4 regions of the Paenibacillus aurantiacus genome follow, and region 2 is predicted to be linked to each of the others. Evidence: riboswitches for the same ligand, from Rfam matches in the RefSeq annotation. Region 2 holds a riboswitch; each other region holds the start of a gene.

Region 1 (7,952 bases), on a different contig from region 2:
CGCAGATTGAAATGAAACATGTTCGGCCAACACTCCATTGTAACATGTAGTGTCAGGTTAAACCCGACCATTGACCATTCTACTCCCCGTAGTCCGATGCGTCAATCGCTAATTATGCGAGCTTATCCGAACCGTGTGCGGCATGCATCCATGCGTACTCACCATACATCGAGCCGACTTTCGTCACTTGGAAATAACCCCCGGCTTAGCTTCATTCGAACTAATCTCTCGAATCGCGTATAATAGGACCATAGACACTCGTAGAAAGAAGGCTTCGGATTGCGCAAACGCATAGTATTAACCGGACTGCTCTGCGCCTTGTTCATGCAGGTCGCTCCGATTCCCGGTCACTCGGAGAGCGGCCCGTTGGCTACGGGGTTGAAGAACTACCGGCTGCCTGCAGCGGGAGGCGACCTCTCGGCCAGTCTGCTCGGCGCGGACAAGTTCCAGGTCGCATGGCGAGTTGCGGCAGGCGACCCGAACTGGCCGCTTCGCGTTGCGGCAGACGGCACGTTCTTATATTCGAAGGCCGGGAACATCGCTGGACTGCTCCCTTCGGGCGAGTCAGTGACTCCAGACGGAACGGCCGCGCTCGTCGCATCCACGCCTCGCGCGGGCATCGCGTTCGGTCCAAGCTCCATCGTCTCCACTGTTCGCGGCCAAGCATGGACCTATCCTCTCGCGGACGGAACATCCCCGCTCCCCGGCTCCCTTCAGACGGATGCTTCGGGTAATTTGTACGCGCAGGACCAATCCGGCGGCTGGTACTCGCTCACCGCGCAGGGCCAACTTCGCTACCGGCTCCAAATCGCGTTACCGGCAGGCAGCCGCATGTCATGTAAAGTCGCGCCTTCCGGCGACGCGGCGTGCCAATCCGGCCTGCTGGGCATCATCGGCATCCGGGAGAAGAACGCTGCGCCACGCGTGCTGATCGATGGACGGGAGCAATTTTACGGACAACGGCCTTTCATTCGCAGCGGCGTGACGCTCGTTCCCCTTCGCGGCATATTCGAAGGACTGAAGGCCGATGTTCGATGGAATGCGGACAGCGGCACTATTACCGCTTCGCGAGACGGCGTCGTCGTCAAGCTGACCGTCGGGAGCGCGGGGGCCAAGATCGGCTCGCGCACCATCGCCCTTTCCCAGCCGCCCGTGATCGTGAACTCGGCCGTATTCGTGCCCTTGCGGTTTATTGGCGAGTCGCTGGGCGCGACTGTAATCTGGGAGAAGACATCGACGATCCAGATTTTCTCGCCATAATCCGGGCTTGTGCCCCGCTTAGCGAATTCTGAGGAGGAAACAACTTGATTCATCATCGCAGCTTCAAAATCGCCGCCCTCATTGTCGTACTGCTGCTTCTGCTCGCCGTCGCGATTCGTCAACTTTTCGCGGAAGACCCGGTCCAGCGGCAATCGTTCGTCCCCATCGAGACCACCCAGGTGCTCAACAACCCATTCATGGGGTTCGTGGCGGACGCCCGTTACGATACCGCTACCCAGCCGGTCCGTCTCGCGCATGTGAATCTGACGTGGGCGGATCTCGAGCCGCTCAAAGGCCAATATGCCTTCACCGAGATCGAGCGCAAATTCAATTTCGAACGCTGGCGGGCGCAGGGGGTTAGGCTGGTCGTTCGCATCATATTGGATTACCCTCGCGACACGGCCCATAAGGATATTCCCGATTGGCTGTATGAGGAGACCCGTAAGCGCGGCACCGCCTACAATACGGAGTATGGGCGTGGATTCAGTCCTGATTATACGAACCCGGTACTCATTCAATACCACCGGGAGCTGATCAAGCAGGTGGCGGCACGCTACAACGACGACCCTTTGATCGCCTTCGTACAAATCGGCAGCGTCGGACACTGGGGCGAGTGGCATACGTATGACGGGGATGTCGTCGCCAAGCATATCCCATTCCCGACTCATAACGTCACCGATCAGTATGTACAGCCTTACGTCGACTATTTTACGGACAAGCCGCTTCTTATGCGCCGGCCGCATGAAATCGCGCTGCGTAATGGCATGGGTCTGTTCAATGACTCCTTCGGCAGGGAAGACGCGACGATGGAGGAAGGAATGCTCGGCTGGTACACGAAAGGCTATACGAACTGGCTTACCGACGAAGAGGAGCCCGCCATGCCGGATTTCTGGACAAAGGCGCCGAGCGGCGGGGAGTTCGCCGGAACGTCGGGACTGCTCTCGGATGGCAGCATTGAGGAAGCGATCCGCGAGGCCAAAGCAACCCATGTCTCTTGGCTCGGTCCTTTCGCGCCGACGACAGAGCCCGCTGGTGGGGCTATGCAGCGCAATATCGACCGCTTCCTGACGACGATCGGCTATCGTTTCGTCATTGCGGAAGAATCCCATGAGGAAGAGGCACAGCCGGGCGGCAAGTTGAAGGTCGAACTCAGCGTGAACAACCGCGGCGTAGCACCCTTCTATTTCGATTGGCCATTGGAATTGTCTCTGGCCGACGACAATGGCAGCATCCGTACTTCGGTGAAGACTAGCGCGGATATTCGAACTTGGCTCCCCGGCGTCTCGCAAGTCTCGTCCGAGCTGCCTGTCCCGAACAATCTGCCTCCAGGTGAATATACCGTGACGGCCGCGATTTTAGACCCTGATACGGGAGTCCCAGGCGTCGATTTCGCGATCGAGGGCAGAAGAACAGACGGACGTTTTTCCCTGGGTACCGTGACGATTACCGGCGAATAAAGGCATACACCGCCTAAGATTGGGATTGAACATGGCCTTTAACCCTTATTTTCCATATAAATAGTTCTTAATGACTACCTGTTTTACGTTACTATTCGTCACATTAGTCTCTAAGACTCATGTTAGAATTTGCTGGAATATATTATCTTTACTTTAGAAAACCGAAAAGGCAAACCTGGGGAAACCCAGTGACGCAAAACTATAGGGGCTTCCGCCGCATGCCGGCGATGCCAGCCAGTTACCGAAGTTGTATCGGACCTGTACACCGACAGATCCCGGACAACCCGGGATCTGTTTTCTTTTCTATTCATTACATAGAAGAGGGTGCATGGTCATGATGAAAACAAAAAATTGGTTTATCGCTTTGCTCGCATTGATGTTCCTGGTTACGACGCAACCGGTCGGCGCTTCCGCGGAATCCTATTCCAGCGGAACCGGCAGCAAGCTGCTCATCTACTACGCGACGCCGAAACTGATCAATAACGTGCGCGACGATGCCGCGGCTGCCGCGATTTTCGCCAAATACGACTACGTCGTACTCGGCGCGGGTCTGGAAAGCCCCTCCCATGCTTATAACGTTTCGACACGGAATATTATCGGCCTGGCGAAATCGATTCACCCGTCCATGAAATTTTTCGGTTATGTCGACTTGGGCGTGACCACGTATAACTACACCATCGATGTCATGCAGACGAAAGTCACGCAGTGGAAGAGCATGGGAGTAAGCGGTATTTTCCTTGACGACGCCGGCTACGATTTCCAAACGCCGCGCGCCCGCCTCAACCTGATGCTGGACTACCTGCACAGCAACCAGCTTAGCGGTTTCGTGAATGCCTGGAAGCCCGAAGACGTGATGGGCAGCGAAGTGAACGCCGCCTACAACCCAAGCGGCATTGCCACTCGCATGGGTCCTAACGATTACTACTTGCTGGAGAGCTTCATTCTTAATACGGTAACGAGCTCCTCCACTTACGTGAGCAATAGCGGTTATGCGATTGGGAAGTACATCAAACAACGCGGCGATAAAGCCATGAATTATAAGAAAACGCTCGGCGTTAAAATGATGGCAATCAACGTCGTAGATTATGTAACGCGTACGGATGCGCAAATTCGCAAGTATTTCGAGATGATGGAAGTAGGCTCGCTGCTGTTCGGCCTGGATGGATACGGCCTAAGCGCCGCCAACTATAGCGCAAGCGGCACGAACCGCTTCTTAGTTAAGGATCATGCTTACAATCCGAACTACAAGACACTCGTATCCAGTTCATCCAGCTATACAACTAACGCCACGCTGACCGAGTTCAAGCGTGCGGGTTATACGATCCATAACGAACCGAGTTCGCACTGGTGGAACTTCCGTCAATAGTAACCAGCGTTAGCTTAAGACAAATAAAGAACCGTCCATCGACGATCGCGTCGATGGACGGTTCTTTTGTTTATCCTGCATATGCGCCAGTTATACGCGCACCGCGCATAATAGCCGATTGCCGATGGTTCACGGCGCGTAATCGCCATTGTAGCTAACCAAAACCGCGTCTTTCACGCCGTCGATCGCGGAGATTTCGCTGACGAAGGCGGTATTGTCATCCCGCAGCCGAAGTTCAACCGTCATTTCGGTCTGGTCTTTGCGAACGGTTTTCGATTTCAACACATACTTCATTTTACGCAGCACAATTTTCACCTGATCGCTGGCACGCTCTTCGTAATTGACGATGAGCAGGTATGGAGCGTCTTTTCTTTTGCGCTTCGACAAGAAGAATAGCACGGCACTGATCGCGAGAGAACCGATTATCGCAATCGGGTAGATCTTGGCGCCAGTCGCGATTCCGACCGTAATGGCCCAGAACATGAACATGATGTCGAGCGGATCTTTCACGGCCGTCCGGAAACGAACGATACTGAGCGCGCCGACCATGCCGAGCGAGAGCACGATATTGGTGCTGATCGTCATGATGACAATCGTCGTCAGCATCGTCATAATGACGAAAGTCAGGTTGTAGTTGTGGCTATACACGACGCCTCGGAACGTCTTGTAGTACGTCCAATAAATAAACATGCCGAGCACGAAGGAAATGAGCAGCCCGATGACGATCTCGAGGATCGACACCTGCTTGAAGGCTTCCATTTCTATTATGCTTTTCTTGAATACTTCTTGAAAATTCAGTTGATCTCCCATGTTGGCAATTGCTCCCCCTGACGCTAGTCCGCGTAACTTTTTCTTCTTTCTCTGCAGATGACATACTTGGAAATGGTAGAACGATTCGCGGCAGACATCTGGATCAAGCCATACACGAAATCCGGAAGAAACTGATTGTACTTCACTTCCAATATCGTCTTCGGCCCTTCGATCGACTCCACCATCGGCAAGTTCGGATCAAAAATATCGAGCGACTGAATGCTTCCCTTCAGGCTCTTATCGAACGTAATCCGCACGTCGCTGACCGGGAAAATGTACGCTTCCCGCTGGTAATCCACGACAACTGCCGGTTTAAGCAAGCCATGCTTGTTGTCGAAATAGAAATCGCGCGCCAGCGGGCTCTCTGAATTCCGCAGAAACTCCCAGTCCCCTGCGATAATGCGGTCGTACTCTTCCCTGGTCATGCTGGCCGACTCTTTGGCGATATATTCGTGATACTTACTCTTGCGTTCCAGCTTAATCACGCGGTCACTCTTGTTATAGATGCGAATCCGGTATTTCTTCCGTTGAAAGATGCCGTCGTTCTTGTCGTTAAGCGCCGCCTCATGCATATTGTCGAAATAGAGGCTGCGAATATGGTAACCATCTCGTCCGATTGAGTTCTTGTCCATGGTCAACACGGCGCCAACCCGCTCGCGCAATCCCAAATATTCATGATAATGAATGTAATACTTCATTTCGTGGCGGAGCTTCTTGCCGGCGAATTGCATGCCCTCACGCTGCCTTTCCTCGCTGATCCTCATGTAGTCCGTACTTCTGGAGATCGCGGTCGCTAAGATCGAACTGCTGCTTGAGCTGTGCGATAAGTGCCCGACTGAGGCCGCGATGCATAATCCTTGCGCTTTCTCGTTTGCTGGAGCCAATCTTCAACCGATCCGCCCCATCTTTCCAGATGCGGGACGCCATCAGCCGCCTTTTAGTCCACATAGAAGTCTTTCACGCCGAAAAACTCTTCCCCATCCACGTCCTGGTACATATCGAATGCCGTAACGTCGTTCCCCTTGCTGTCCTTCGACAGCACTTTGAGGAAGTAGTGGCCTTTGGCCAGTTTATCCACTGAAATTGAATTCCATTGGTAATTTTCCTTTTTGACGATCGGCCGCGCGAAACTCGGCTCTTTGGCGAGCATGAACGTATACGTCAAATCATCGCCCTGCAAATCATAGGAAGCATCCCATCGGAATTCCCACTTGCCGTCTTTCAGCTCCGGCTCCCCAAGGAAGAACGGCATCGGGTTCTCCAGCGCCTTCAGAAAATTTTGCTCATTGACGACCGGCAATTGCTTCATCCGGTCCACTTCATTGTTCCACTTGGCATACGGATAGTGCAAGGTCGTCAGATCCGGTACCCGTCTGACATATTGATTCACGATCGGCTTATAAAGATCGATGAGCGCGGTCGTTTTCTCGGGGCTGAAGTAGGTTTTGACCTCCTCCATTTTGGCGAGAAGCTGCTGCACATTGGCTGGATCCTTAAAGAATCGGTTCTGCAGCTTGCTGCCCCAATAGTTTGCGATCCCGCGCTGCCATTTCGCCCGTCCGCCATCGTCGATGCCCTCGAACTCGTTATAGCCCCATGCTCCGTCGTAGTCCCAAGGAAGGAAGAACCACTTCTCCGAGTTGAGCGGCGAATACAAGTAGAAGTTCTGCGTATTCGTATCGATGTCATCCGTCAAAATATTGATGCTCATCCAAGTCAAGAAATTGTCCCGATCGAAATAGCGATCGAATACGTCGTTGATGTCCAATGACAAATTATTGACGTCGTCTAGCATGGCAAGCAGCTTGGTGTTGTCCTCGTTGCCCTTCACTTCCATAATGCTTTGGAACTTGGCGTCGTTGTACTCCGGATCATCCTTCGCCTTCAATGCATCTGGATAACGAAGAAACTCGAAGTTGGTAGCCTTGTACAAATGCCCGTTCGGATCCAAACCGTGCGACTTCAGAAACTTCTTGTTCGGCTGTTCGATCTGGGTGTACAATCCGTAATCCTGATAGCCTGCTATGCTGCTCGTCAGGTCTTTTACGTGCAAATGCACGAATTGCGTCCGCAAGCTCGTGAAATCCGGCACCTGCCTAAACAAGTCGAAGCTGAGCTTGTTACGCATCCGGGTAAAATCATAGGCATGCTTAATCAAGTTAACCGTGGTTTGGCCTCGCCACAGGCCCGCTTGATCATATAATTTCAGCTTGTAGGCTTTCTGGTCAGCCCGTATCGATGAGTTGCCGCGCAGACTGATCTCGGCATTCGGATGCGTTGCGCCGTACCCGAAGGAACCTGACTTAGCGCCATTGTCATCGCCTTCTTGCAAGATGACTTCCATCGTCTTATCTTCCGTATTCTCCGCCTTGCTGTTGATGCTATTCAATTGCTTCCACGTGATCGGATGCTCCGCCGTCAAGTTCGTATCCGAGACCGTGATATAAAAATCCACCACGGTACCCGGCTGATCGTCCGCGTACACGGAGCGATCCTCAACCAACTTCGTGCTGTACGCCGCCGCCAGTTCGATCTTGCTGTCTGGCGTCTCTACGCTCGCATTCGCCGCTTCTTCCGTCTCCGTCGTTGCGCAGCCGCTCATAAGTCCGACCAATAACGCTCCCGTACAGCAGGCGATGATGCCTTTCTTTCTTATATTCATGTTCTCCTCCTACAAAAAAACGCTCTTCTTGTCCTACTCGTCTACCGAATGATTGTGTTTCAGAATGCGCGTATAACGGTTGTCGTACTCTTTGGCAATCAGCGGCTGAGCGCTGAACGTGTAATAGTTGAGATTGCGCAGCAGGTAGATCAGCCGCGCTAGTGCAAACAGCAGCGTTATGAAAGCGGCGACGAAGAAGGAAAGGCCCTGCTCGCCCATGAACACCGACAGGATCGTGAACAGCGTGTTGAGCAGCAGGAATGCCGCCGACAGCAGCAATACGCCTTTGCGATCATCGAAATAGAGCAGAATGAGCGTGACGATCGTGAAAATAATATACGAATAAAAGCCCATAACCAAAATGTTATATACGTCGATCTGCGCCGAGGTGAAACCG
Region 2 (7,952 bases):
GAGAATCGAAGGCAAGCGGGTGGAGTCGGTCAACATCCCCTACTTCGAGCTGCTGGATGGCGTGGGACCGGCGATTGCGCTGCTACCCCAAGATCGGGAGGTACTCGTCGTCTGCGCCAAGGAAGGCTCCTCGGTGTTCGTGGCCGAGCAGCTTGCCGAGGCGGGGGTACAAGGCGTGCGCTACCTGGAAGGCGGGATGAAGGCGTGGAGCGAATACGTTCGGCCGGTGAAGCTCGGCGATCTCCGCGGCGGCGGCGAGTTGTTCCAGTTCGTGCGGATGGGCAAAGGCTGCCTCTCCTATATGATCGTCTCAAACGGCGAAGCCGCGGTCATCGACGCGCCTCGCATGACGGAGACGCTTCTGCAAGTGGCGGAGGAGCGAGGCGCGCGTATTCGGCATACGCTCGACACGCATTTGCACGCGGATCATATTAGCGGCGGCCGGCAGCTGGCGCTGCAGACGGGCGGGACGTATTGGCTGCCGCCGAAGGATGCGCGCGAGGTGGCGTTCGACTATGCCAAGCTGGAGGATGGCACGCGCATTGTCGTCGGCGGCACGACGATCGAGATTCAGGCGATGTATTCGCCGGGACATACGATCGGCAGCACGTCGTTCCTCGTGGACGGGACGTATCTGATGACGGGCGATATCTTGTTCGCAGCTTCGATCGGACGTCCGGATCTCGCTGGACTTGCGGAGGATTGGGCAGGCGACCTGCGCGAGACGCTGTACGAGCGGTATCGGGCGCTGCCGGAGGCGTTGATCGTACTGCCGGCCCACTATGGCACTTGGCGAGAACTAGGCGAGCGAGGGGAAGTGACGGCGCGATTAGGCGACTTGTTCGCTGGCAATCCCGGACTGAACATCCCGGACGAGGCGGAGTTCCGGCGCATCGTGACGGAGCAGCTGCCGCAGCAACCGAATGCGTATGAAGCGATCCGGCACACGAACATGGGGCGTCTAACGCCATCGATTGAAGAACAACGCGAGATGGAGAGCGGGCCTAACCGCTGCGCCATACACGACAAATAAGGAGGACGAGGAAATGGAAATCAGCGTAATGGTCGATACGAAAGGCATGGCATGCCCGATGCCGATCGTCAAGGCGAAGAAAGCGATGGCTAGCTTAAACGCGGGACAAATCATGCAGGTGCTATCGACGGATAAAGGCGCGGTGAACGATTTCACCGCATGGGTGAAGCAAACCGGACATGAACTGTTGCGTCATGAAGAAGACGGCGGCGTCTATGCGTTCTACGTGCGGAAGGACTAGAAAGGGGAGCGAAAAGTGGGAGTGAACAAGAAAACGACGATCGTCCTGTTCAGCGGCGATTACGACAAGGCGATGGCGGCTTTCATCATCGCGAATGGGGCCGCGGCTTACGACCACGACGTGACGATCTTCTTCACGTTCTGGGGACTGAACACGCTGCGTAAGGAAGGACCGGTGAAGACGAATAAAGGCATGCTGGAGCGGATGTTCGGCTGGATGATGCCGCGCGGGGCGAACAAGCTGGGCCTCTCCAAGATGCAGATGGCCGGAATGGGACCGAAGATGATCAAGCATGTCATCAAGAAGCACAACGCGCTTACGCTGCCGCAGCTGATTGAGTTGGCCCAAGAGCAGGGCGTGAAGCTCGTCGCTTGCACGATGACGATGGACCTGCTCGGCTTGCGGCGCGAGGAGCTGATCGACGAGCTTGAGCTTGGCGGCGTTGCGACGTATTTGGGCGAGGCGTCGGAGGGGAACGTGAATCTGTTTATTTAAAGGTGTACGACCTCTTGTTTTGCCTTATACTATACCCATACGCGTATGTGTGATACAGCTGAAAGGGGATGAGCCGGATGGAGTTCCAATACACCGACGAGATGAAGACTAGGCTTCGCCGCATCGAAGGGCAAATTCGGGGCGTACTGCGCCTCATGGATGAAGGACAGTCCTGCAAAGACGTCGTCAGCCAGCTGTCGGCGGTCCGCAATGCATCGGACAAGGCGATCGCCCAGATCGTCGCGGAGAATTTGCAGCACTGCATTCTGGAGGAGCAGGCGGCGGGCGGCGATACCGGCAAGCTGGTGAAGCAGGCGATCGAATTATTGGTGAAGAGCAGATAGCGGGCAAGAACGGCTGAAATGAGCGGCGGCGGTCGGGCGGGCGCATGACGGGGCAGCATATGCGTAGCGGCCGTGGATGGCCGATCGGTGAAGCGGTGGGCCCTTCGCTTCTTAGGCCGGTGGAGCAATCAGCACCGTCCACGGCGCCTGCGCAACCGGCGAACGAATGCCGTCTCTCCATATGTCACGGAGGTTGGAAGAACAATGACGTTTAATTTTAATACGCTGATCGATGTCGCGATCGCGGCGCTGTTCATATGGCTGCTGTACTTGCAATTCGGACCGGTCCGAGGTCTGCGGACGCTGGCCGCGCGGGATTTCGACCGCGAGCTTGCCGAAGCGCCGAAAGAAGCGCTGCTGCTCGACGTGAGGGAAGCGGGCGAGTTCCGCAGGGGCGCGATCCCGAAGGCGGTTAATATTCCGTTGTCCGCGCTCGGCCGCAGGCTGGAAGAGATTCCGAAGGATCGCAGCGTGTATCTCTATTGCCAAAGCGGCGTTCGAAGCAAGCGTGCGGCGCGACTGCTGAAGCGGAGGGGGTACGACCGTATCGCGCAGTTGAAAGGCGGCATCGCCGCTTGGGATGGCAAGCGGACGCGCTAAGGGCGAAACGGTATGGATTATCGCGGCTGAACGATAACAAATAAAGCCAGCCTCGAGAACGAACGACTTGTATTCACTGCTCCTCTCGATTGCTATACCCATGCTCTAAGGAGAGCCGAAAGCAGGCCTGCTCGCGTAGTTAACGAGACCAGCGTCAGCGGCGTGACGTATAGAAGGATAGCTTTTACGATTTTGGCAAAGGCCCTACCTATTCAAGCGTAGGGCCTTTGCCGCGCGAAAGGGGATTTTGGCGGGATGTATACGGTGCAGGTTGGCCAGCTGGCGCTGAACTTGGAAATCGCGGTGTACCTGCTATCGGGATTAGCCGGCGTATTTGGCGTATGGCTGCGTTCGAAGCGGGGGGCAATCCCGCGTACGCAAATATCGGACGCGATGCATGCGGTTTTCCTCTGGCTAATCATATGGAAAGCGAGTATAATTGTATTCGATCCGGTTACAGTTATGGCGGAGATGAGATCGCTGTTATACTTTAGCGGCGGTTCCAAAGGGGCTATGTTGGCATCAATCGTGTCGGCCGCGTATGTGCTGTATAAAGGGCGCCGTACCAAGGCTAGCCTATTGACGGCCGCGGAAACCGCATGCATCGTCGCGTTCGGGGCTGCAGGCGCGTTCATGGCCATAGAGCCGTGGTTCACGGAAGCGTGGTCGGTTCGTCGGCTGCTGGCGATTCTGCTGGCCGTGCTTATGATGCTTTGGCTTATTGCCCGGCGCGAGTCGGCGGATTGGCGCCAGCTCTCCACTGGCGTGCTGCTTGGCGTCTTGGCTTTCATGGCGGTGACGATGGTGCAGTTCCGATCTGCGGATGAGCCGCTCATTCCCTCGCAAGCCGTAAGCGGGAACGTGAAGACCGGGGCCAAGCAAGGCCAGCTTGCACCCGATATCCAGTTGACGGACCGGGATGGTAAGGTGGTCCGGCTCTCCGATTATAGGGGGAGAGTCGTCATCCTGAACTTCTGGGCGAGCTGGTGCCCGCCGTGCAAAGCGGAAATGCCGCATATGCAGAAGCTGTACGACACGTATCGGAATGAAGCGGTTGTGCTGCTATCGGTGAACATGACGACCACGGAGAGCGGCCCGGACGCCGTATGGGCGTTCGCGGACAAGAAAGGCACGACATTCCCCATCGTGCTGGGTGAAGAGGGCGCCGCGATGGCGGCATACAGCATCCGCACGTATCCGACGACGATCTTCGTCGCGCCGGATGGCATCATCCACGCAAGACTGCTAGGCGCAGTCGATTATGACGGTATGCATCGAATAATCCGGGACATGGGCTGAGGGAGGAACGATGATGTTTCGTTTGCTTGGTTTAATTATGCTGGTGGCGATCGGCTATTGGATGTACCGCAAGTATGCGCCCGTGCGCGGCCTGCGGCAGTACGCGCTTGGCGACTTGTCCGGGCTGGCAGCAAGGCTTGACGTTCAACTGCTCGATGTGCGGGACTACTTGGAATTCGAAGAAGGGCATTACCAAGGGGCGGTTAATCTGTCGCTCGGCCGACTCAGTTCGTTCTGGCGCAGACATGTGGAAGCAGGTCGGCCGCTCGTGCTGCTGGGCGGGAAGCCTTCCGAGGTGTACCAGGCGGCAAGATTTCTGAAGGCGAAGGGCTTCCGCCAGCTCTCGTATGCGCTCTACGAATCGAAGCAGGCGAGCAGCGCGCCCTGTAGACAGTGTCCTTGTTGTTAACGGAATAGATGGTCGGCGCAAGCCGACATAGCAAAGGGCAGCCATCGAGGCTGCCCTTTTTTGATGCATATAGGATGCCCTGTTTCAGGCGAGAATGGCGGGTGTAAGATAATTAGTAGAATTTGGTCATGGTATAGGAGTTAGCCGACTTGAATAGGGGAGGGGCTTGTCCGGCTTGGACCTTGGCCGCATCGTACGTCGTGTCGATCGTAACCCACTCCCCGGACTCTTCCAGATACACCTCGTTCCACGCATGCAGCACGTCTGGATGCTTGTTCTCATACCCGACCACCAGCTTCGTGGTCAAGCCGATGCTTCTGGCCATCGCGGCGAAGGTGGCGGCGTAATCGTAGCAGATGCCTTTCCCGGATTTGAAGACGGCGTCCAGGTTCGGCAGGTAATCGGGTTTCACGCTTGCTGCTTTGGTATTGTCGTATTTAAAGGTCTTCGTAATATGGGCGTAAATGGACTTGATCTTGTCTTGGTCGGTCTTGGCGTTCTTGTTCAGCTGTTGGGCTTTCAATACGGCAAGATTGTTTGTGTTCCAATTGACGATGGGGCTAGTTTGACGGAAGACGATATTGGCGTCTGCGAGCTTAAGCTCAACGGTTTCCTTATGGATGACTTTGTATTTGTTGGCGCTAGCCGCTTCAGCCACCATGACCGTGTAGCTGCCGTTGCCGAGTTGGAGCGGGTAGCTGCTTCCGGCTGTCAACGAATAGTCGTAACTCGATTTGTCTTTGGTGATCCGTACGATGGCTTTGACGTTAGCCGGAGGCTGGTATTTCACCTTGATGATCCCTTTGCCTATGTACTGAAGGTCAAGAATGGCGGGGGCCGGCGAATCGGCGGTTACGGTCGGCGCCGAATAAACGAACGCCGCGAGAATGAGAAGCAGTACGACGAGTGGTTTGTTGAACACAAAAAAGCTCTCCCTTCGGAAACTGGCTGCCATCTTGACCGCGTCAAGGAAGGCCCTTTAGTTTTGCGTCGCTAGCTTTCGCTAGGTTTGCCTTTATCGGTAGAAAGCACCGAATTTCAATATAGTCCCAATTTACTACATATTGCTACCGTTGGCTATAGCTATTTGTAGATTCTTCTTGTATTTTGCCTTTTACGATCAGTCGATGCGTTGGATTTTTCATCGGGTGGCAGGTAATCAAAGTAATCTCGCGGTCACGGTCATTGCTCTCTAATACCTCTACTTGCGTGGGCAGGACGTATTGTTTGGTCTCCACGACGTAATGGTAGGTTCCGTTATCCGTCTCAACCGCGATGACATCCCCGATCTTGACTTCATCCAATCGGTTGAAATTTTTACCGAAGGTGCGGTTACGATGACCGGCAATCGCATAGTTGCCGACCGCGCCAGGCTTGCCCGTATGGAGCATGCTGGCTACCGACAGCTTCAAGTGAGCCGGAGTGGCGTCCGTTATGATCGGCAGTCTCAGATCGATAGCTTCAATGGAGAGAATCCCTTCAACGGGAGCGTCCCCAAGCGGATTCGTCGTCTTCGCGACAGCGGGCTCTACGTTCACCGCATCCGGTTGCACGGCTGGTGGCGGAGAGGAGATGGGCGGCATCTCCGGTTCGGGCATATCCAATTGACTTAGATTAGTCTCCCAAGCCTGCAGAATCTGCTGCTGGCGGTAGCTTTCATAGCGATCGGCCAAAGTAGGATAGAGCAGGACGAGGATGCCGGCGAGAATGAATAGGAAAGGTACGAGTCTCTTAATCATGGGATGTAGTCGCCTTTCTGCAAAAAATGGCGAATTTTGGTTGTATATTTTTGTATATTCATATAAAATAATTGCGGCTTGGTTCACTTTATATTCTATAGAAGGAGGATTGCATTCGCAAGAAATTGCTCCAAAATAATCCAATAGCTAAGAGAGGTCTGCGCCAAATGCGGTTAAGAATGTTGCACAGTAAGATTGCGAGCGCCCTCGTATTCCTCATGGTCGTGGCGCAATTGACGGGCTCGGCAGGTTTGCTCCGGCATGCTAACGCGGCTGAGATAAGCGGAAACATTATTAAGGATGCAGCTATTACTATATTGGACGCGAGCGGCACGCCTGTAACCGAGGCGGTGTATGAGCAGGGCGCTAAGGTGAATCTAGATTTCAAATGGGAGCTTCCGAATGGACATGGCTATAAGGCGGACGACACGTTCACGTTCGACATTCCGGAGTCGTTCAAGCTCTATAGCGATTTTACGGCGCCATTGGTTCTGGAGGACGGCGGCGATGTGGGGCAATTCGCGGTCGACGCCAGCGAACATCGGATCGTCATGACGTTCAACGACTACATCGAAAATTATGACAACGTCAAAGGCACGATGCAGTTGAAGACGGAGTTCGACAAGCAGGTTATCCAAGGCAGCGTCGAGCAGGAAATCGTCATCAAAATCAAAGATTTCGAACGAAAGTTCCTCTTGTTATTCAAACCCGATACAACGTCCGTGATTGAGAAGAGAGGAACGCCAAACGGATATAACCCGACAAACATCACCTGGGCCATCGACGTCAACAAGGTGCTGAAAACGGTAGAAAACGCGGTCGTGACGGATCCGGTACCGGCTGGTCTCACGCTGGCCGATGCTGCAGGCGTCGAGGTGTACAAGCTGGCAAGCCAGTTGGATGGCACCGTTACGGAAGGCGCGAAGGTCGCCGCGGACGAATATACGGCGCTGGTCGAAGACGGCGTGCTGAAAGTCAGCTTCAAGAACGCCATCGATTCGGCCTATCGCGTAAAATTCACGACGCCGATTGCAGACGGAGCCAAAGCGTCCTTCGTGAACACGGCATCGTTCGCAGGCGACAACGAGGAGAGCAAGAGCGCTTCTGCGACCGTAACTCCATCCTACGGGCCATCACTCGGCAAACAATCGACGGCGTACAGCGCCGCAGATCAAAAGCTGAGCTGGGCAGTCCAATTTAACTATCGCGGATTGACGCTCCCCGCAGGCGCGGAATTAATCGATACGATTAAGAAGACGCAATCGTATGACGCAACCTCGGTCGCCGTGTACCCGGTAACGTTCGACTTAACCGGGAAGCCGACCAAGGGTACCGCGCTCGATCCATCCGCATATACGGTCGTGATCGATAATGCGGGCGCAACGAACAATTCGCTCAAGCTCACGTTCAAAAATAACATTTCGTCTGCTTATCGGATCGAATATGACACGTTCGCCAACGAACGCGTCGAAGCGAAAGACAAGATCACCAACGAAGTGACATGGGGGACGGAGAAGGCGGGCGCCAGCCGCGATATCGGCCAAGTCATCCTGTCCAAGTCGATCGCGGCGGTAGATTATCAGAACCAAACCCTGGACTGGAAAATCGTCGTCAACGGCGATAGCGCCACAATGACGAATGCCAAGCTGACGGATTGGTTTACGCAGGGCGGCATGAAAATCGTTCCGGGTTCCCTCTCGGTGAAAAGTCAAAGCGGGTTGGCGGATGCAGCTGTAAATGAGGCGACCATCGATCCGGCGTCCAAGGACGCGCGCCTGGAAGTGACGTTCAA
Region 3 (7,952 bases), on a different contig from region 2:
TCCCCAGCCATAAGCGTAAGCATCGTCTCCGATCCCTTCGAGCGTCATATTCATTTCGGCATAATTGCTCTTGCCTTTGACCTCAAGATAACCGCTGCTGTTGAGCTGTCCGCTCAAGTCATTAGCCGTCACTTGGCCAATGAATCGAATGGCAAGCGGCGTTTTATCATACCCTTTCTGCCTCAAACTCAAAATTTCGCCAAGGCCTACAGCCTTTTGCAGCCCGCCTGAACTGTTAATTTTCACATCGAGCGTAACCGTTTTTGCCGTATTAGAGGTGATATAGACAACTTGAGCACCGTTCCTAAGCGTTCCATTATCATTGTAGGCACCTGAACCGGTTCCATAGGTCGAAGCCGCCGAAAAAGCGAATCCGGACCGGTCATGGGCGGCCACAGCGATTGCCCCCGTAACCGCGCTAGCCGTCGAGCCGCCAGACAGCTTGGCTTCGACTTTCAGCACATAATTCCCCGCTGCCAGCCCTACAGCATCCGCTCTCCAATGAGAAGGGTACTTACGAATAAGCTCGTTATCGAGTTGCTTATACTGGGTATCCGCTGCGCTGGCAGGCTTCGCATAGACATTGTACCCGTCTGCATTGCTTACAGGCGTCCATTCCACATAGGCCGTTTCATTCCATCCTCCACTGTCCGTTATCGTAACGCCGGCGGCATGGGCTACTCCCGCATTGCCCACTCCGCAAACCATTAGGGCGACGACTAGTGACATCATGAGTACCGTGTGGATGAAGTTAACTGCTTTTTTCTTCAATTGGATCCCTCCTACAATGTGAGTTAATCAGCTCGACTGAGAACGCTTACAAAAAATTCGGACTGCTCCCCTCCTTTATCGTGCAATGTATGGCAGGTGAAACATCCAAAGCTTAACAGCCCCGTAACCGGTTCCGAAACAATCATTACCTCATCATTATCTGCGGAACTCCGCCATTCTGGGCTTATCTGAGGTAGTGATTATGACTGGAATGAATCAACGATTAGGAGATGGTGTGCTACCTTGCTTTATGGTGAAAGTGAGCTTTCAGGATGCGAAAACACAACTTCATCCTATACGGCGAGGAATATACCTTTTCTCTAAAATAGGAGAATGCCGGACGGCTTCCCCGCTTCGTGTTGCATTCCATGCAAGCCGCGAGTAAGTTGTAGGGGCGGTCCGAGCCGCCATGGCTTGCGGGGATAATGTGATCGACCGTCGTCCCGGGACGCCCGCACCACAAACAAGTGTAACGATCCCGTTTTAACGCGGCTTTCCGATAGTCACGAAATAAGAAGGGATTGTACAGTAATTGGATGGTCTGCTCGTCCACCCATACGGCACGCGATCGGTTCACTTCCCTCCAAGCCCGGTCAAGCACGCAAGGGGTAAGTTCTTGACCATCCACATTGAGCACGGTTATCATCTTCATCGCCTCCCGAGGCTAGCGTTTATTAATAACCACTGGCAGCAAGTATAGGAGATACATCGTTATGTATATCGAAGTGTTGGAGGCGCAGCACGATCGGAACTTTTTTTATAAAGCCAAACCCTGTGCTTAGATTTCCTTAGATCCAGTGCCGCTACTCTTCTTATGGTTGAGAAAAAAGCAAAAACCCAACCTCATGCGGTCGGGTTGATGATGGTGGAGGCGAGCCGTGGCTGTATATATCCACAATTCGCCGCAGTGTTATGCTGAGGATGTTTCGAATGGATCATCAAATACTCTTCCATGGTTTAGGTTATTTCCCAAATCATCATCCGGATTGGTCTGCATATACCCGCCTCCGTCTTCCACCTGGAGATCGACCGATGTATCGCCGTCACCATCACGCCAATACCCTTCCACATGAGTTCCATCATCGCGATCATAGCCGTTTACATAATTAGGATTAACAAAATGTTGTTCAGGGTTAATTTCTTGATGTTCCATGTCTTCGTTGTCAGCGAAGTATTCGCCAAACGGATTTCTGCTTTGTTCCACATCAGCCTCTTGATGCGATTGAAGATTGTCAAACGGATCGTTCGTTTCGGAGCCTCGGTCCCTCAGTTTGTTGTAAAACATGAACATTCACCTCTTGTTGAAAGAATTGGATATGCTGTTCGGATAGATATACAGCTTTCTGCACTGTATCCATAAGTTCCTTCTTTCGAAGGACAACAGTAGCATCGATAGGCAATTGTTTATACGTATATAATTGAGTAATTTCCCTAAACATATTTTCGATCACAACAGGGCTTTTCCATGCGGCTCTATATTCACCAGCCAATCGTTCAAAACAATTAACCATGTGGCGATTCACTTCCGCAACATAATAAGGAAGCAGCGTCAACATTAAATGATCAAATGTATCCAGCGCTTTCGTCATGTAAAAATCCAATCGGTGATTTTCCATCTCTGTTTTCATTTGTTCCAAGCGTTTCGCTTCTTTAGACGTTTGGGCCGTATTGAAACCTAAGAATGCGCCTCCAAGTAAAAACGGAATCGCTAATCCTCCTGTACTCAGAGCAATGGCCAATCCTACACCAGTAGTTGCGGCAGCCTGAGTGTAGCCTCTTTTAGCGCGATCGGCGATGATTTCATCCATGTCCCCTTTTGGGATAATGGTGCTAGAAACGGCAGATAATGCTGACTCTACTTCATTTAAAGCAGACTTGATTTGTACGCTCACATTCATGAAGCCACGTTGAAGCTGGCGGAACAATTCTTCGTCGTGCTTATTGCCTGACGGTTCAAAAATGTCTTTGACGTTCCGATCAAGCATCGCGGGCAGATAGATCGATACTTGGTCTAACCTGCGTTTCTGATTCTGAATGGCATAATACATGAAATTAATGAGTCGGTGATTTCGCTGATCGCGATCACTAACATTGTCATGAATTTCTCGAATTCCGGCTTGGATAGCCAGCAGCTGTCCAAACAAATGAAACAAAGCAAAGTCATTCACCTGACGAGTCCAGCTTAAATAAATTTGCTTAGCCTCAGTACGCTCAATTAATGGTGCCTTTGCGTGATAATACGTCGCATAGATGATTTTGTGTACTTCTGCGGCAGGTAGCATGAAGCGGTTGGTTCCACTGCCGTTAGCTCCTTCCCTAGCTGATATATTGCATGGAACCAGGAAGGAATCACCCTCAGGCTCGGCAATCGAAATATCCGATATGGCATGGTATTCAAAATCGTGAAGAACGGTATCTGGTGATTGCCGTAATTGGATGCCGCGCATCGTTTGTTCAATGAAGAATGGATGCTCCATTGAAGTGATACCGAAGCTAACATCATCGAGATTGTTCGGTGTTTTCGGATTGACATAAGCTGCCCATTTTTTATCCGGCCATGTAATCATAGAAATGCTAGAATCCTCGAAAATGAACATTCTGTGCTGATAGCCAACAATATCGCAAGATTGCAAAAATAGCGGAGCCGAAAGCTGCAACTCCTTCCAATGCAGAAGACGAATTTGATTTGAAGATTGAACTAACATGCTTACTTCATCTTTCGTATAGCGATTTTGCTGATATACACCGTAAAGATAACCGGTTTGGGGAACACAAACGCCACAGGAACTTCCCCAAGTCGCTTTTGCAAACGCGATCGCATCAGGACGCTGCATATTCACCACGAAAGCCTTATTATTATGGACGATAATGGTTCGATTCTCTTTTTTATCGTAATACCATTCGTCATTCTGCAAAGAGAATTGATGCAGCACTTTCCAATTGTCCTCATCTAGGAAAGATACGACACCGTGATCATGATAAACAAGAGATGCTGTTTTATTGGACATAAAACTATTGACGACTCCCAAAATTATAGCTGCTGCAGTTGCAGCCTTATTAGAAAGCTCAACTTTACTGTCAGAGCCGCCAAAACGATAAGTGATCGGATAAATACTTTTGAACGGTCCTACCAGCTGTGAAAGCCTGGGTGCATCCTGCAGCAGCGTCTTTACGGATTGAAGCTTCTCCTTCTGTGGGATAAACAACTGGATCGAAGAAATTGATTCGTTCTGGATATCAAAATGTCCTTTTAAGGTTAGGCTATGTGCACCGGAAGCCTCCCACGTTTCAATCCGATGTAGCGGAACCGTGAAGGTATTCGTGACAAAATCATCTTGGTGTATGATTTCAATGAATTTCGCTGCTAATTTCAACGACATATGTGTCTTAGACTGGCCTTGATATGAAATAAGAGTCGAAATTAATTCTTTTGCATCCGATGGAAAATCGAAACATTCATAGGGTATATTCGGGAATAAATCGATAAAATCCCATGAATTCAACGTAAAATCCAGTTTAAATGGATATGTTGCTGAGCTCTTCACATATACAGTAGAACCAGAAAAGGATATGAGAAGCTTAGTGGACTTCGCATCGAAATGCATAACCCGTTCAGTTCCAAATATCCCGCCGGTGTCATAGGCAATGACTCGCCCATAATTCGTGATAACGAGCGTATGGGTGCCTAATTGAGACATTCCGGAATAATCGAAGCCCTTCTGGCGGTTGTAAACATCGGTTTCACCCGAGTTATAGCAGTCACGTATTTTTTGTGGAATCACGGATGAACCTTCTTTCAGAAATCATTATTTAGGGAACAAAAAAACCATCCCGCCAATAGCAGGATAGTACACTATCACAATTTAGCGGTTTGGCAGCCATAGCTTTTCGCTTTAGGCCCATAACTTTGCGTCCTTATCTTTCAATAAGTTTGCCTATGAAATTCGTAGTCCGAAAGAACTATCTGAATTTATTATAGTTTCGTTTACGAGCTGTTTCAACATAAGTTTCTGCCAGCACTCTGCGAAACTAAATCGTCATCGGTAACTATGTAGAGAAGGTGATCGTCTATAAGGAACATGTGGGGCTAAGAGTGGATGAAATGCAAAATCCACAACCTCATGCGGTTGTGGATTTACATGGTGGAGGCGAGGGGATTTGAACCCCTGTCCGAAGACATCGCCACATAGGCATCTACGGGTGTAGTCACAGTTTTGATGTCACCTAGGCCGTCGCCCCGTAACCGGCTACGATCTAGGTCAGCCTGATTGTCTTCTTCAGCACACCCCAGGCGGAGATGTGACAGCGTATCCCACTAAGAGTGAGCCCCTACATCCGGCACATGGGCGATGCAGGAGAGGAGCTTAGCATACAGTTTCTTAGGCTGCTGCTAAAGTTGTACGTTGGTTGCCATTTAATAGGCTTTAGCGTTGATGAAGCGGACGCGTCCCCACTACCCGCAACCCATGCTCGAACTATCCCCGTCGAATCCATAAACGCCCCCATATCGCATAAACGGCGTCGTCTGAACCGTGCGGCTCATGTTCCGTTTAGCAGAGCGCTCGGCGTTCTCACGCGGCGAGCATAAGCTGTTCTTGCTTGCTGCTTCTTGTTTGTCTTGCGTTCGCAATGCCGTACTGCTTGGCTTGCTTAGTTAGTATAGCACATCGTCTACACGAATGTACCCCTGTGTTTCTGGAAGAGCTGCCTTCTAGCTGGCACGGCTGCCAGAGCATCTGCCGCACACTCGTTACCGCGCGACCTTCTGCTTCTCGCGCAGCGCACGCTGGATATCGCGCTGGGCATCCTTCTTCGCCGCGCTCTCGCGCTTGTCGTATTGCTTCTTGCCTTTGCCGAGGCCGATAAGCAGCTTCGCGTAGCCGTTGCGGACGTAAATCTTCAGCGGCACGATCGCGTAGCCTTCCTGCTTCGACTGGCCGAGCAGCTTGTGGATCTGCACCTTATGGAGCAGCAGCTTGCGCGCCCGCGTCGGATCGGTCGGATTGTGGCGGTTGCCTTGCTCGAACGGACTGATGTGCATGTTATGGATGAACATCTCGCCATTGCGGATCGTCGCGAACGCATCGTTAATGTTCGCCTTGCCGGCCCGCACCGACTTGATCTCCGTACCCATGAGCACCATGCCCGCTTCGAACGTCTCCTCGATGAAATAGTCATGGGAAGCTTTCTTATTCTGAGCTAGCTGCTTATTCTCATTCGTCTTCTTCGCCACGCCATCCACCTCGCATTCGTTCGCTTCTTGTATCTTACCCTGCCCGTCCCCGCCATAAAACAACGGACTCCCGCGCAGGTGCATCAGGAGTCCATTGTAACAACTTTACAGTTCGAAATCAAGGCGGCCGATACCGCCAAGATTCCGATACCCGCTCCGCTTTACTTCTTTTCTTTGCGGATAAAAGCCGCCGTCGCGTTGCCGCCGGACTTCTTCCGCTTCTTGCGCGGCTTACCGGCTCCGGCTGGTGCGCCCTCTGGCGCCGGAGTCGTCTCGACCGTGCCGCCTTCCGGACGCGCCGCGTTCGGATTGAACACCTCGCTCACGCCGCCGGACTTCTTCTTGCGCCGCGAGCGGCTTCCGCCGCTAGCGTTGCCGCCCTGGCCTTGGCTCGCATCCGCCCCGCCGCCGGCATAGCCGCCGCGAGCTCCGCCTTGCACAGCGCCGCCGCTGCGCGAACCGCCCGACGCGCCGCCGCTTCTGCCGGCTCCGCCGCTTCTGCCAGCCCCGCCGCGACCGCCGCCGGAACGATTACCGCCCGAGCGATTGCCGCCGGAGCGGCCCCGGCGATCGTTACCGCCCGGTCCGTTGAAGTGCTCATACTCGCCGTCGTCGATAACGCCGCCGGTGCCGAGAATCGGGAGCCCCCACATGTCGGTCCGTACGCCGCCTTTGCGCTTGCCGCCCGAACGGGCGCCGCCGCTGCGGTCGCCACCGGTTGCCGACTCTTCGCCACGAGTGCCCCCGGAGCGATCGCCGCCGTCCTCGGAGACGCCCAGGATCTTATCCAAGTTGAAATCATCTTCCGGCTTCCAGCCCGGCCGTTCCGCTCCTCCGCTAGGCTGTCGGCGGCCCGGTGCGACGAACACGCCGCCTTGAGCCGGACGCAAGCCTGCGCCTGCAGCGCCCGCTTCTCCGCCGCGACCGCCTTTGCGACGTCCGCCGCGCCCTTGCTCCGCAGCCGCCGGTGCCGGACGGTTATCCCCGCCTCGGCGTCCGCCGCGCTGCCCGCGATCGTCGCGCCCGCTTGCGCTGCGATCATCGCCGCGCTCGCGTCCGCGTCCTTGGCCTTCGCGTCCGCCGCGTTCTCGGCCGCCGCCTTGACCGCCGCGTCCGCGTCCGGCGCGAAGCGCCTTCTCCAGCTCGCGGTCGGTATTGCGGGAGCTCGAGTCGAGCAAGGCGAAATCGATCGTATGCTCGTCCATGTTGACGTTCTCCACGCGAACGCGCACTTCGTCGCCGATCCGGAAGATGCGCGACGTACGCTCTCCGATGAGCACCATGTGCTGCTCATGGAAGTGATAGTAGTCGTCATTCAGATCGCTAAGCCGAATGAGTCCTTCCACGGTGTTCTCCAACTCGATGAAGATACCGAAGCTCGTCACGCTGCTAATGATGCCGTCGAACTCCTCGCCGATCTTATCCAGCATGAACTCCGCTTTCTTCAATTTCTCCGTATCCCGCTCCGCCTCGACCGCCACGCGTTCGCGTTCGGACGACTGCTGCGCGATCTCCGGCATCCGCTGCGCCAGCGTGTCCATCCGATCGTCTGGCAGCATGCCGCCGTTCTCGAACACCTCGCGCATGACGCGGTGGATGACCAAGTCCGGATAACGGCGAATCGGGGATGTGAAGTGGGAATAGAATTCCGCCGCCAGGCCGAAGTGACCGAGGCTCTGCGCTTCGTAGCGCGCCTGCTTCATGGAGCGCAGCATCATCGTCGAGATGACCGTCTGCTCCTTGGCACCGCGAATCTCATCCAGCAGCGTCTGCAGCGAGCGAGGGTGAATCGTATTCCCCTTGCCCTTGATCTGATAGCCGAAATTCGCCGCGAACTGCACGAACGTCATCAGCTTCTCGGAGTCCGGGTTCTCGTGAATGCGGTACAGGAACGGTACTTTCAGCCAGAAGAAATGCTCCGCGACCGTCTCGTTCGCCGCCAGCATGA
Region 4 (7,952 bases), on a different contig from region 2:
GCTGGATACGCAGCCGCCGCTGGCGCTGCCTGGACAGTGGCGGGCGGTGTGGGTGACAGTGGAGATCCCCGAGTCGGCGGCCGGAGGGGACTATCCAATCCGCATCGTATTCGAGAAGGAGACGGGGGAGACGTTGGGCGAGGAGACGTTCGCGCTGACCGTCATCCCACAGCTGCTCCCGAAGCAGCGCTTAATCCATACAGAATGGTTCCATGCGGATTGTATTGCCACGCACTACGCCTGCGAGGTATTCGGCGAAGAGCATTGGCTGCGGCTGGATCAGTTCATCGGGACTGCGGCCGCGCATGGCATCAATATGCTGCTGACGCCGCTCTTCACGCCGCCGCTGGACACGGCGGTCGGCGGGGAACGGCCAACGGTGCAGCTCGTCGACGTGACGGTTGCGGACGGGCGGTATTCCTTCGGATTCGACCGCTTGAAGCGGTGGGTGGAGCTTGGTCTTGCGAAGGGGATCGAATACTTCGAGTTCTCTCATCTATTCACGCAGTGGGGGGCGAAACACGCGCCGAAGATCGTGGCGACCGTGGACGGGGAGCAGCGGCGGATTTTCGGCTGGGAGACGGATGCGGCAGGCGATGCGTATCGTGAATTCCTGGGCCAGTTCTTGCCTGAGTTGGTTGCGTTCATTAAGACGAACGGAATTGGGGATCGCAGTTATTTTCACGTCTCCGACGAGCCGTCGCGGGAGCATCTGGAGCAATATCGGACGGTTAGCGCGATGCTGCGCGAGCATCTGAGCGAATTCCCGATCATCGACGCGCTGTCGGACTACGCCTTCTACGAGCTGGGGCTGGTCGGCATCCCGGTGCCGGCGAATGACCATATCGAACCGTTCCTCGCGCATAACGTGGAGCCGCGCTGGACCTACTATTGCGTCTCTCAACGGCAGCAGGTATCGAATCGGTTCTTCCACATGCCATCCAGCCGCAACCGGGTAATCGGACTGCAGCTGTACAAATTCGGGCTGCAGGGCTTCCTGCATTGGGGCTTCAACTTCTGGTATTCGCAGTACTCGCGCAAGGCGATCGATCCGTTCCGGGTGACGGACGCCGACGCGAGCTTCCCGTCCGGCGATGCATTCCTCGTCTATCCGGGCGAGAGTGGACCGATCGAATCGATCCGGCTGGAAGTGTTCACCGAGGCGCTGCAGGATTTGAGGGCGCTGGAGCTGCTGGAGTCGCGCATCGGGAAGGAGGCCGTCGTGGCGCTGCTTGAAGAAGGACTGGAGCAGCCGATAACGTTCAGCGAATACCCGCGTTCCGCCGAATGGCTGCTCGAGGTGAGAGAGAAAATTAATAGGAGAATCGACAACTTGGTTTGACGTAACCTATGGTTACGACAGCATGTGGTCATCGACAACTTGGTTTGACGTAACCTATGGTTACGGCAGCATGTGGTCACCGCCGAATCTCAATGCGGGCCTGCGTGGACTTGGCGTATTCGGTGGGCGACATGCCGACGACGCGCTTGAAGTCCCGGGAGAAATAATGCAAGCTCGCGTAACCAAGCCGGGCGGCAATCTCCGAAAAATTGTACAGCTGCTCGCGAATGAGCGTCTTCGCCTCCTCGATCTTCAGCCGCTTGAAGCAGTCGAGCGCGCCTTGCGACATATGCGCACGGAAGATCCGTTTCAGCTGGCTCTTGCCGAGTCGGACTTCCCGGCACAAATCGTCCAGCGTCAGCGTTTCCGTCAGATTCGCCTTCATATACGCGATAGCTAGCCGGACAACTTGTTGTTCGGCTTTCTCTTGTTGGGCGGATGTGAGCTTGCGTCTGTCCGCGGCGGCTTCCCCGGCACGCAGCTCGCTTCGGATAAGCTGGATGAGCAGCAGGTTCAAATACATCTTCAGCGTCTGCTCGCCCGCGAACGGCCCATCTTCCCTCAGCGACAAGCCATGCGCGTACGGATCGTCGAACGGCGGATTGTACGTCTGGAACCCTTCCTGCAGCAGGAGCGACAGCAAATTGCGCTCTGCATTGCCAAGCGGAATGATTTTGTTCGCCAAGCCATGCAAGGGGGGAGAGTCGCAAGCCCAGGCGATGACGATCAGGTTCGGCGGTTTGTGCGCGGCCCCGACGCGAACCGCGTGGAATTCGCCCGGCTGATGGAAAATGACCGTACCCGCCTGCAGCGTATGCGTCTGCTCGCCGGCGCGCACCTCGACCTCGCCTTTATCGACGTACAACAGCTCCCAGAAATCGTGCGCCTCTCCGTCGAACGTGAACCCTTTGGCATATTCGAAATAATGAAAGGAAATCAATTTGCGAATCGTCAAGGTTTCCGACAGCTCGCGCCCGCTAAAATCCATCGCATTCATCCCCTCCGGCAGGGCAGCATTTGGTTCTAAGTGTACCACAGCGCGAGGTGGCATGGACGGGCGAAACGCATGCCGCTTGGTTGGAATTCGCCGTTTGATTCGCTTGTTGGATGAAGAATGGGTGCGGTTTTTGCACCTTGTTATGCCTAAATCGACAATTCCCTGCCATGAATGCCTTCATGCATCCTGTTCTTGCAAGTATTGGTCATGGAAAATTATCGCGAATCGAAGTATAACTAGATTACGATAACATGGCATATTACCGATCTAGGCGGGCGACTGTGTGTCCGCGAATGAGGATTTTTTACGATGATACATTTGGCAAACTTACTGAAAGGTAAGGACGCAAAGTCATGGGCCTACCGCGTACGCGCCACGGCTGCCAGACCGCTTGCCTAAGGCATTCGCGGATAAGCGGATGCCTTTTGCCCTTTTACTACCAGTATGCACGGGGGAACAACTATGAATGCGCGATCGCGGCCCTACGCTCTTTTTCTTTTTATTGTTTTTCTATCTCTGCAGTTCCTCGAATTGATCCGTGCGGGCGGGTATAGCGATCTGCTGCTCGTCGCGAATATCGTTGCTCCGGCGCTTGCTATCGGCGTACTAGTCCCTAATCTGAAACGGCTGCATGGCGTGAAACGCCGATTCTGGCGGCTGATCGTCTATACGCTGGCGCTCGAAATGCTCGCCCAATCCGTATGGGCGGCCAGCGACTGGATCTGGCAGACGCCTACGCCGGAGTTAAGCCTCGCTGACGTGCTATGGCTGATGCAGTCCGGACTGCTCGTGGTAGCGATGGCGCAATTGGTGCTTGGCGGCAAGGAACGGTTCCGACTCGCCACCGACTCGCTTTCGCTTCTGGTCAGCCTGCTGGTGGTCAGCTGGGAATTCGTCATCCATCCGGCGTATGCCGACGCATGGACCGAGGGGATCGACCTGTCGGTCGCGGTCAACATGCTGTACCCGATTTCCGATGCGCTGATGCTGTTTATTCTGTTCATCTGGGCGCTGAACAACGATCGCCAATATAGCCGGGCAGCCAGGCTGCATGTTGCTATTGCTTTCCTGCTCTATATCGCCGGCGATACGGCTTACTGGTTATTCGTGGATATCCGGGAAATGGATATCGGCGGTTATTTGGATGCGTGCTGGAGCACGGGCGCCTTTGCGCTGGCGCTCGCCGGACTTCATGAGGCGGATAGCGGGACGAAGTTGTCGAACGACCCGCAGCAGCAGCACCGAGTTATTCAGATGGTGAAGTTCGGCGTGCCTTACTTGGGCCTGTTGATCGTAACGTTCATTATTCTTATCGACCGAATTAATCCGTTCATTCAGTACGCGCTGCTGCTCATCGTCGTGCTCATTATCTCCAGGCAGGTGCTGTTCTTGGCAGAGCGGGAGCGGCTGCATGACCGGCTGAGGTCAACGCTCGAGATGACCGAATTCGTGGCGCGTCATGACGGCTTGACCGGGCTGCTCAATCGTAAATCGTTCCTGGAGAAGCTGGAGGCGTCGATCGACGAGGCTGCTCGATCGGGAGAGCAAGTTGCGGTGTGCTACTTCGACCTGGACCGGTTCAAGCCGGTGAACGACCACCACGGTCACCGGGCGGGCGACCTGCTGCTGCAGGCGGTGGCGGACCGGCTTCGGGAGCTGCGGGCGGAGAACGTCACATTCGCGAGGCTGGGCGGAGACGAATTCGCTCTCGTGATGGAGAAGGCGACGCGTGAGCATGCAAGTCAGCTGGCGGCTGCGATCGCAGCTCGTTTGTCAGAGCCGTACCGTGTCGAAGAGCTGGAGCTGAGCGTCACATCCAGCATCGGCGTGGCTGTCTATCCCGACCATGCGGCGCTGCCGGCCGAGCTAATCCAGCTGGCGGATGCCGCGATGTACATGGCGAAGCGCGACGGTGGGTGCCGGGCGGTTTTTGCTCCCGACCTATCGCGGCGGTTGACACCGTGAGCTGGAGCGGGCATGATGCAAGTAAGACCCGATGCAGCGCTACCGGGCTCCATAGGAACCAGAATAGGGAGTGAGGACATGGCAATAACGGACAAAGGGCTTCAAGCGATCCGATTCGAAATGACCGTGAACGGCAATCCGTTCGTCGTCCATACCGCTTTGCTGGCGGACGAGCAGGGCGTGATTCTCGTCGACACGGGGTTCCCGGGCCAGCTCGAGCTGATCCGCTCGGTGATGGAGGAGGCATCGGTGCCGCTGGAGAAGCTGTCGACCATCATCATTACCCATCAGGACCGCGACCACATTGGCGGATTGCCGGAGCTTGTCGAGGCGACGGAAGGTGCCGTTCAAGTATGGGCGCACGAGATCGCCGTGCCATACTTGGCAGGCGATATTCCGCTGATCAAGAGCAAGATGCTCGCCGTGCCGGTCCAAGTTGACCGCGCGCTCCGGGACGGAGACGTGCTGCCTGTGGCAGGCGGCCTTCAGGTCGTGCACACGCCAGGCCATACTCCCGACCACATCTCGCTGTATCATCTGCCGAGCAAGACGCTGATCGCCGGGGACGCCCTGACCGCGGCAGACGGCGTGCTGCATGCCTTCGACCCGCGCCATACGATCGATCCGGGCACGGCGCTGGCGAGTATCGCCAAGCTGACCGAGCTGGACATCGAGATGGTCATCGCCTATCACGGCGGCGTCGTGACCGGCGGCATCCGCGAGCGGCTGCGTGAGCTGGTCGAGACGACGAACGTCGTGAATTAATCGTTACGCGCAAAGCGGCCTCATCCCGTCCATTACCCGGGAGAGGCCGCTTTTATCTTGCGGATTAACTAATATTCAAGAAACGCAGCGAATCGATGGCATCGTTGCCGACTTGACGAACGAGCGTGCCGGCCGGGACCGGCGCGAGCTTGCCCTCGTCGACATTCAGATTAATCAGGACGGAGACGATGTTGCCGTACGGATGGCCTTCCGGCGTCCGGGCAAGCGACGGCACGATATCCATTGATTTGCCTTTGTAGTTGGCGTCCTCGAATACCGTGATTTTGCGGTTGGACGGCAGGATGGCGACGAAGCCGGAAATCTCGTCGTCCCACTCGTCGTCGTCGGTCAGCTCGTGGTCGATCTTCGGCAGTACCTCCAGATTCGGAATCGCGTCGCCCTGCGCGATCGCGACCCACATCGTATTCGCGCCGATCGGCTGCAGGACGATCTCGAGCGCGTCTTTCAGACCGAGCAGGGAGGCGAGGAACTCGGCCTTGTCGAGGACGCCGTCCAGCAGATTGTAGACGACGTTCAGCTGCGTCGTCACCTTCTCGAGCACGGGCTTGAGCAGATCCCAGCTGAGAAGTCCGCCCGTCGTCGATTCCGGCAAAATAATGAGCCGGTCGCCCTCCTGCTGGAGATCGTTCAGACGGTGCTCGCCGGCAAGCAGCAGCTCAGGCACCGCGATCGGCACTTGGGCGATCGGGATTTTGGGCAGCGTGAGCGCGATCGGCTCAAGGTTCGCGATCTGAATCTCGAGCGCCGCCTCGAGATAGCGCACATCGATCTCGGCCAGCTGGTGGAAGCCCTTGATCTGCGGCGTGAGCAGCAGGTCGAGACGGGATTCCTTCCACGGATTCAAGCTATCCGACAAGTTCGCGCCGCGGATATGGAACTCGCTTCCGCCGAGCGCTTGGAATTGGCCGTTCACGAGTTTCTTGTACAGCTTCCAGTCCAGCTTCACCGAGAAGCCGACCGGCAGCTCGAACGGAATGAGCTCGTCGATGAACGGCAGCGTGCCGGCGAAGAGCTTGCTGTTATCTTCCGCGAGACCGGCCGCTTGGGCGGCGAACCCGCCGAGCGATCCCGTCTTCGCCAAGCTCGATGTCAGCTCGGCGATTAGCGGCGTGCCAGGCTCGAGCGTGTCGGCGCTGCGGGTCACCTGCAGCGTGTTCATGATGCCGGCGAGAATTTTATCCTTGAACGGCAGCAGGTTGAGCGGCTTCAGCAGGAAGTTCAAATTGAGGCCTTCGAGCGTCATCGGAATGCCGTTAATAGCCGCTGTGACCGACGCCTGTACTTTCCGCGCGACGTCCGCGCCATTGCCTTCCCATACGGTCGGCGGCAGGAAGACGAGGGAAGTCTGCAGCTGGCCGAGCCCTTCCGCCGAGCGGAAATGTTCGCCCTCGGTCAGCGGGTTATCATGCTCGTCAAGCACCTGCCAAGCGACCTCGCGAATCTCGAACGGAAGCGTCAGTCCACCGATCGGCAGATCGCCTGTCACCGGGAACCACTGCAGGTCCGGCAGCGCGCTCGCGTTAGCCGAGCTTGCCGCGCCGGCGCCGCCGAGCAATCCCTCGAACGGCGTGGTCAGCTTCAGCAGTACGGGCTCGCCTTGACGCACGGAACCGAGCTTGTTTGCTTTCACTTGGAACAGCTTGCGGAGATGATCTTTCACGAGCGGCAGCTGCTTGATGAGCAGCTTGATCGGGTTGGATGCCTGCAGCGTTCCGTTGATCAGATAGGAGACGGTGCCTTTCAGCTCGTACGTCTGCGGGAGCGCTTGCGCGTCCGTATCGACTAGCGTCGGCAAGATCGTCAGCTGCTGCTCGAACGCGCCGCCGGTATCCTGCAAGAAGAAATCTTTGCCGAGCGCAAGCGGTACGGGGGCTGCGACGGCGCTTGGGGTAAGGCGGGACAATTCCCAGGCGATGCCTTCGATTTTCCATGGCAGCGGCAGCACGCCGACGAGCAGCTCGCCGAACGGCTTCGCGAGATCGAGCAGCTTATGGACGATTTTCAGCTCGAACGGTTGGCCGGGCTTCAGCGTATGGAACGAATCCGGTATGAGATCGAAGCCGCCGATGACTTCAGCGAGCGCGGAGCCGACCGATTGGATGACCGTGGCGGGCGTCGTAAGCGATAGGGTCAGGGTGATACCGTTGACTTCGGTCAGCACCTTTGCGGTCGCATACGCTTTGTAATCCTCGGCCTGCGGGGTGAAGAGAAACCGGGCGTTGATTTTGTCCAAGCCGTCTGGCGATTGGAAGTCCTTGCCTTCTTTTAGTTTGATCGGACTGCCTGCAGCGGCGGCGATGCCTTCCGCGGCGACAGGTATTTTATAAGCTTCCCACTGGATGGCATGGATGGTGACGAGCGTCGGCTTGCCGCCAACGGGCATCGTCGTCTTGATCGGGAACGAATCGGTCGAGGCGCCTTCCGGCAGCGATTGGAGGATGGTGGACAAGCTCGCATGGAGGTAATCGCCGCTGCGGAGCAGGCTGGTGGAGGTCGATTCGGCTTGGAAGGAGGAGAAGACGGTATCGGAGGCGGTCGGCAGTAGCGTGACGGCATCGGCTGGGAAGCTGCGCGTCACCGCGTATCCGTTGAGCACGATCTGCGCCGTCGCTTGGATCGTCAGATCCGATTGCTGCTCGACTTTGAGGAGCGGGGTGATCGTGATTTCCGTATAGTCGGCCTTCCGTTCTTCCGTAAGGGTGTAGTCTTTGCCCCGGATCAAATCCGCCGTGCCTTTCTTGACGCCGATCAGAATTTCCAGCTCGTATGGAAATTCGTATTTGTCGCCGAAGTAATATTCGCCGGCATGTCCGGAGCGGGGAAGAACGGGGAAGGCGGGTTTGCAAAATCTGTAGATGAGCG

Evidence for each region. Region 2 has a riboswitch for cyclic di-GMP ahead of ACFFSY_RS04330 (transglutaminase-like domain-containing protein). Riboswitches for the same ligand answer to the same signal wherever they lie in the genome.
Region 1: it holds a riboswitch for cyclic di-GMP, as region 2 does, so the genes downstream of both, ACFFSY_RS08140 (hypothetical protein) here and ACFFSY_RS04330 (transglutaminase-like domain-containing protein) in region 2, are expected to answer to the same signal.
Region 3: it holds a riboswitch for cyclic di-GMP, as region 2 does, so the genes downstream of both, ACFFSY_RS03460 (hypothetical protein) here and ACFFSY_RS04330 (transglutaminase-like domain-containing protein) in region 2, are expected to answer to the same signal.
Region 4: it holds a riboswitch for cyclic di-GMP, as region 2 does, so the genes downstream of both, ACFFSY_RS25830 (diguanylate cyclase domain-containing protein) here and ACFFSY_RS04330 (transglutaminase-like domain-containing protein) in region 2, are expected to answer to the same signal.

Annotation. Positions count from the first base shown of each region.
Region 1 is NZ_JBHMDO010000015.1:284,277-292,228, forward strand. It holds gene ACFFSY_RS08125 (hypothetical protein) at 1-20, opposite strand, end outside; gene ACFFSY_RS08130 (copper amine oxidase N-terminal domain-containing protein) at 280-1,260, shown strand; gene ACFFSY_RS08135 (DUF4832 domain-containing protein) at 1,305-2,717, shown strand; cyclic di-GMP riboswitch class I at 2,876-2,963, shown strand; gene ACFFSY_RS08140 (hypothetical protein) at 3,052-4,083, shown strand; gene ACFFSY_RS08145 (DUF4956 domain-containing protein) at 4,213-4,893, opposite strand; gene ACFFSY_RS08150 (polyphosphate polymerase domain-containing protein) at 4,917-5,657, opposite strand; gene ACFFSY_RS08155 (CotH kinase family protein) at 5,831-7,555, opposite strand; gene pelG (exopolysaccharide Pel transporter PelG) at 7,589-7,952, opposite strand, start outside.
Region 2 is NZ_JBHMDO010000009.1:5,317-13,268, forward strand. It holds gene ACFFSY_RS04295 (MBL fold metallo-hydrolase) at 1-1,033, shown strand, start outside; gene ACFFSY_RS04300 (sulfurtransferase TusA family protein) at 1,047-1,274, shown strand; gene ACFFSY_RS04305 (DsrE/DsrF/DrsH-like family protein) at 1,290-1,769, shown strand; gene ACFFSY_RS04310 (metal-sensitive transcriptional regulator) at 1,847-2,113, shown strand; gene ACFFSY_RS04315 (rhodanese-like domain-containing protein) at 2,318-2,713, shown strand; gene ACFFSY_RS04320 (peroxiredoxin family protein) at 2,969-4,012, shown strand; gene ACFFSY_RS04325 (rhodanese-like domain-containing protein) at 4,023-4,421, shown strand; gene ACFFSY_RS04330 (transglutaminase-like domain-containing protein) at 4,534-5,343, opposite strand; cyclic di-GMP riboswitch class I at 5,358-5,445, opposite strand; gene ACFFSY_RS04335 (class D sortase) at 5,489-6,160, opposite strand; gene ACFFSY_RS04340 (collagen binding domain-containing protein) at 6,328-7,952, shown strand, end outside.
Region 3 is NZ_JBHMDO010000008.1:42,283-50,234, reverse strand. It holds gene ACFFSY_RS03475 (pectate lyase family protein) at 1-732, opposite strand, end outside; gene ACFFSY_RS03470 (HNH endonuclease) at 1,010-1,417, opposite strand; gene ACFFSY_RS03465 (hypothetical protein) at 1,682-2,056, opposite strand; gene ACFFSY_RS03460 (hypothetical protein) at 2,004-4,553, opposite strand; cyclic di-GMP riboswitch class I at 4,634-4,717, opposite strand; RNA gene ssrA (transfer-messenger RNA) at 4,912-5,275, opposite strand; gene smpB (SsrA-binding protein SmpB) at 5,522-6,004, opposite strand; gene rnr (ribonuclease R) at 6,166-7,952, opposite strand, start outside.
Region 4 is NZ_JBHMDO010000042.1:49,216-57,167, reverse strand. It holds gene ACFFSY_RS25840 (DUF4091 domain-containing protein) at 1-1,342, shown strand, start outside; gene ACFFSY_RS25835 (helix-turn-helix domain-containing protein) at 1,419-2,330, opposite strand; cyclic di-GMP riboswitch class I at 2,650-2,734, shown strand; gene ACFFSY_RS25830 (diguanylate cyclase domain-containing protein) at 2,802-4,304, shown strand; gene ACFFSY_RS25825 (MBL fold metallo-hydrolase) at 4,383-5,069, shown strand; gene ACFFSY_RS25820 (hypothetical protein) at 5,134-7,952, opposite strand, start outside.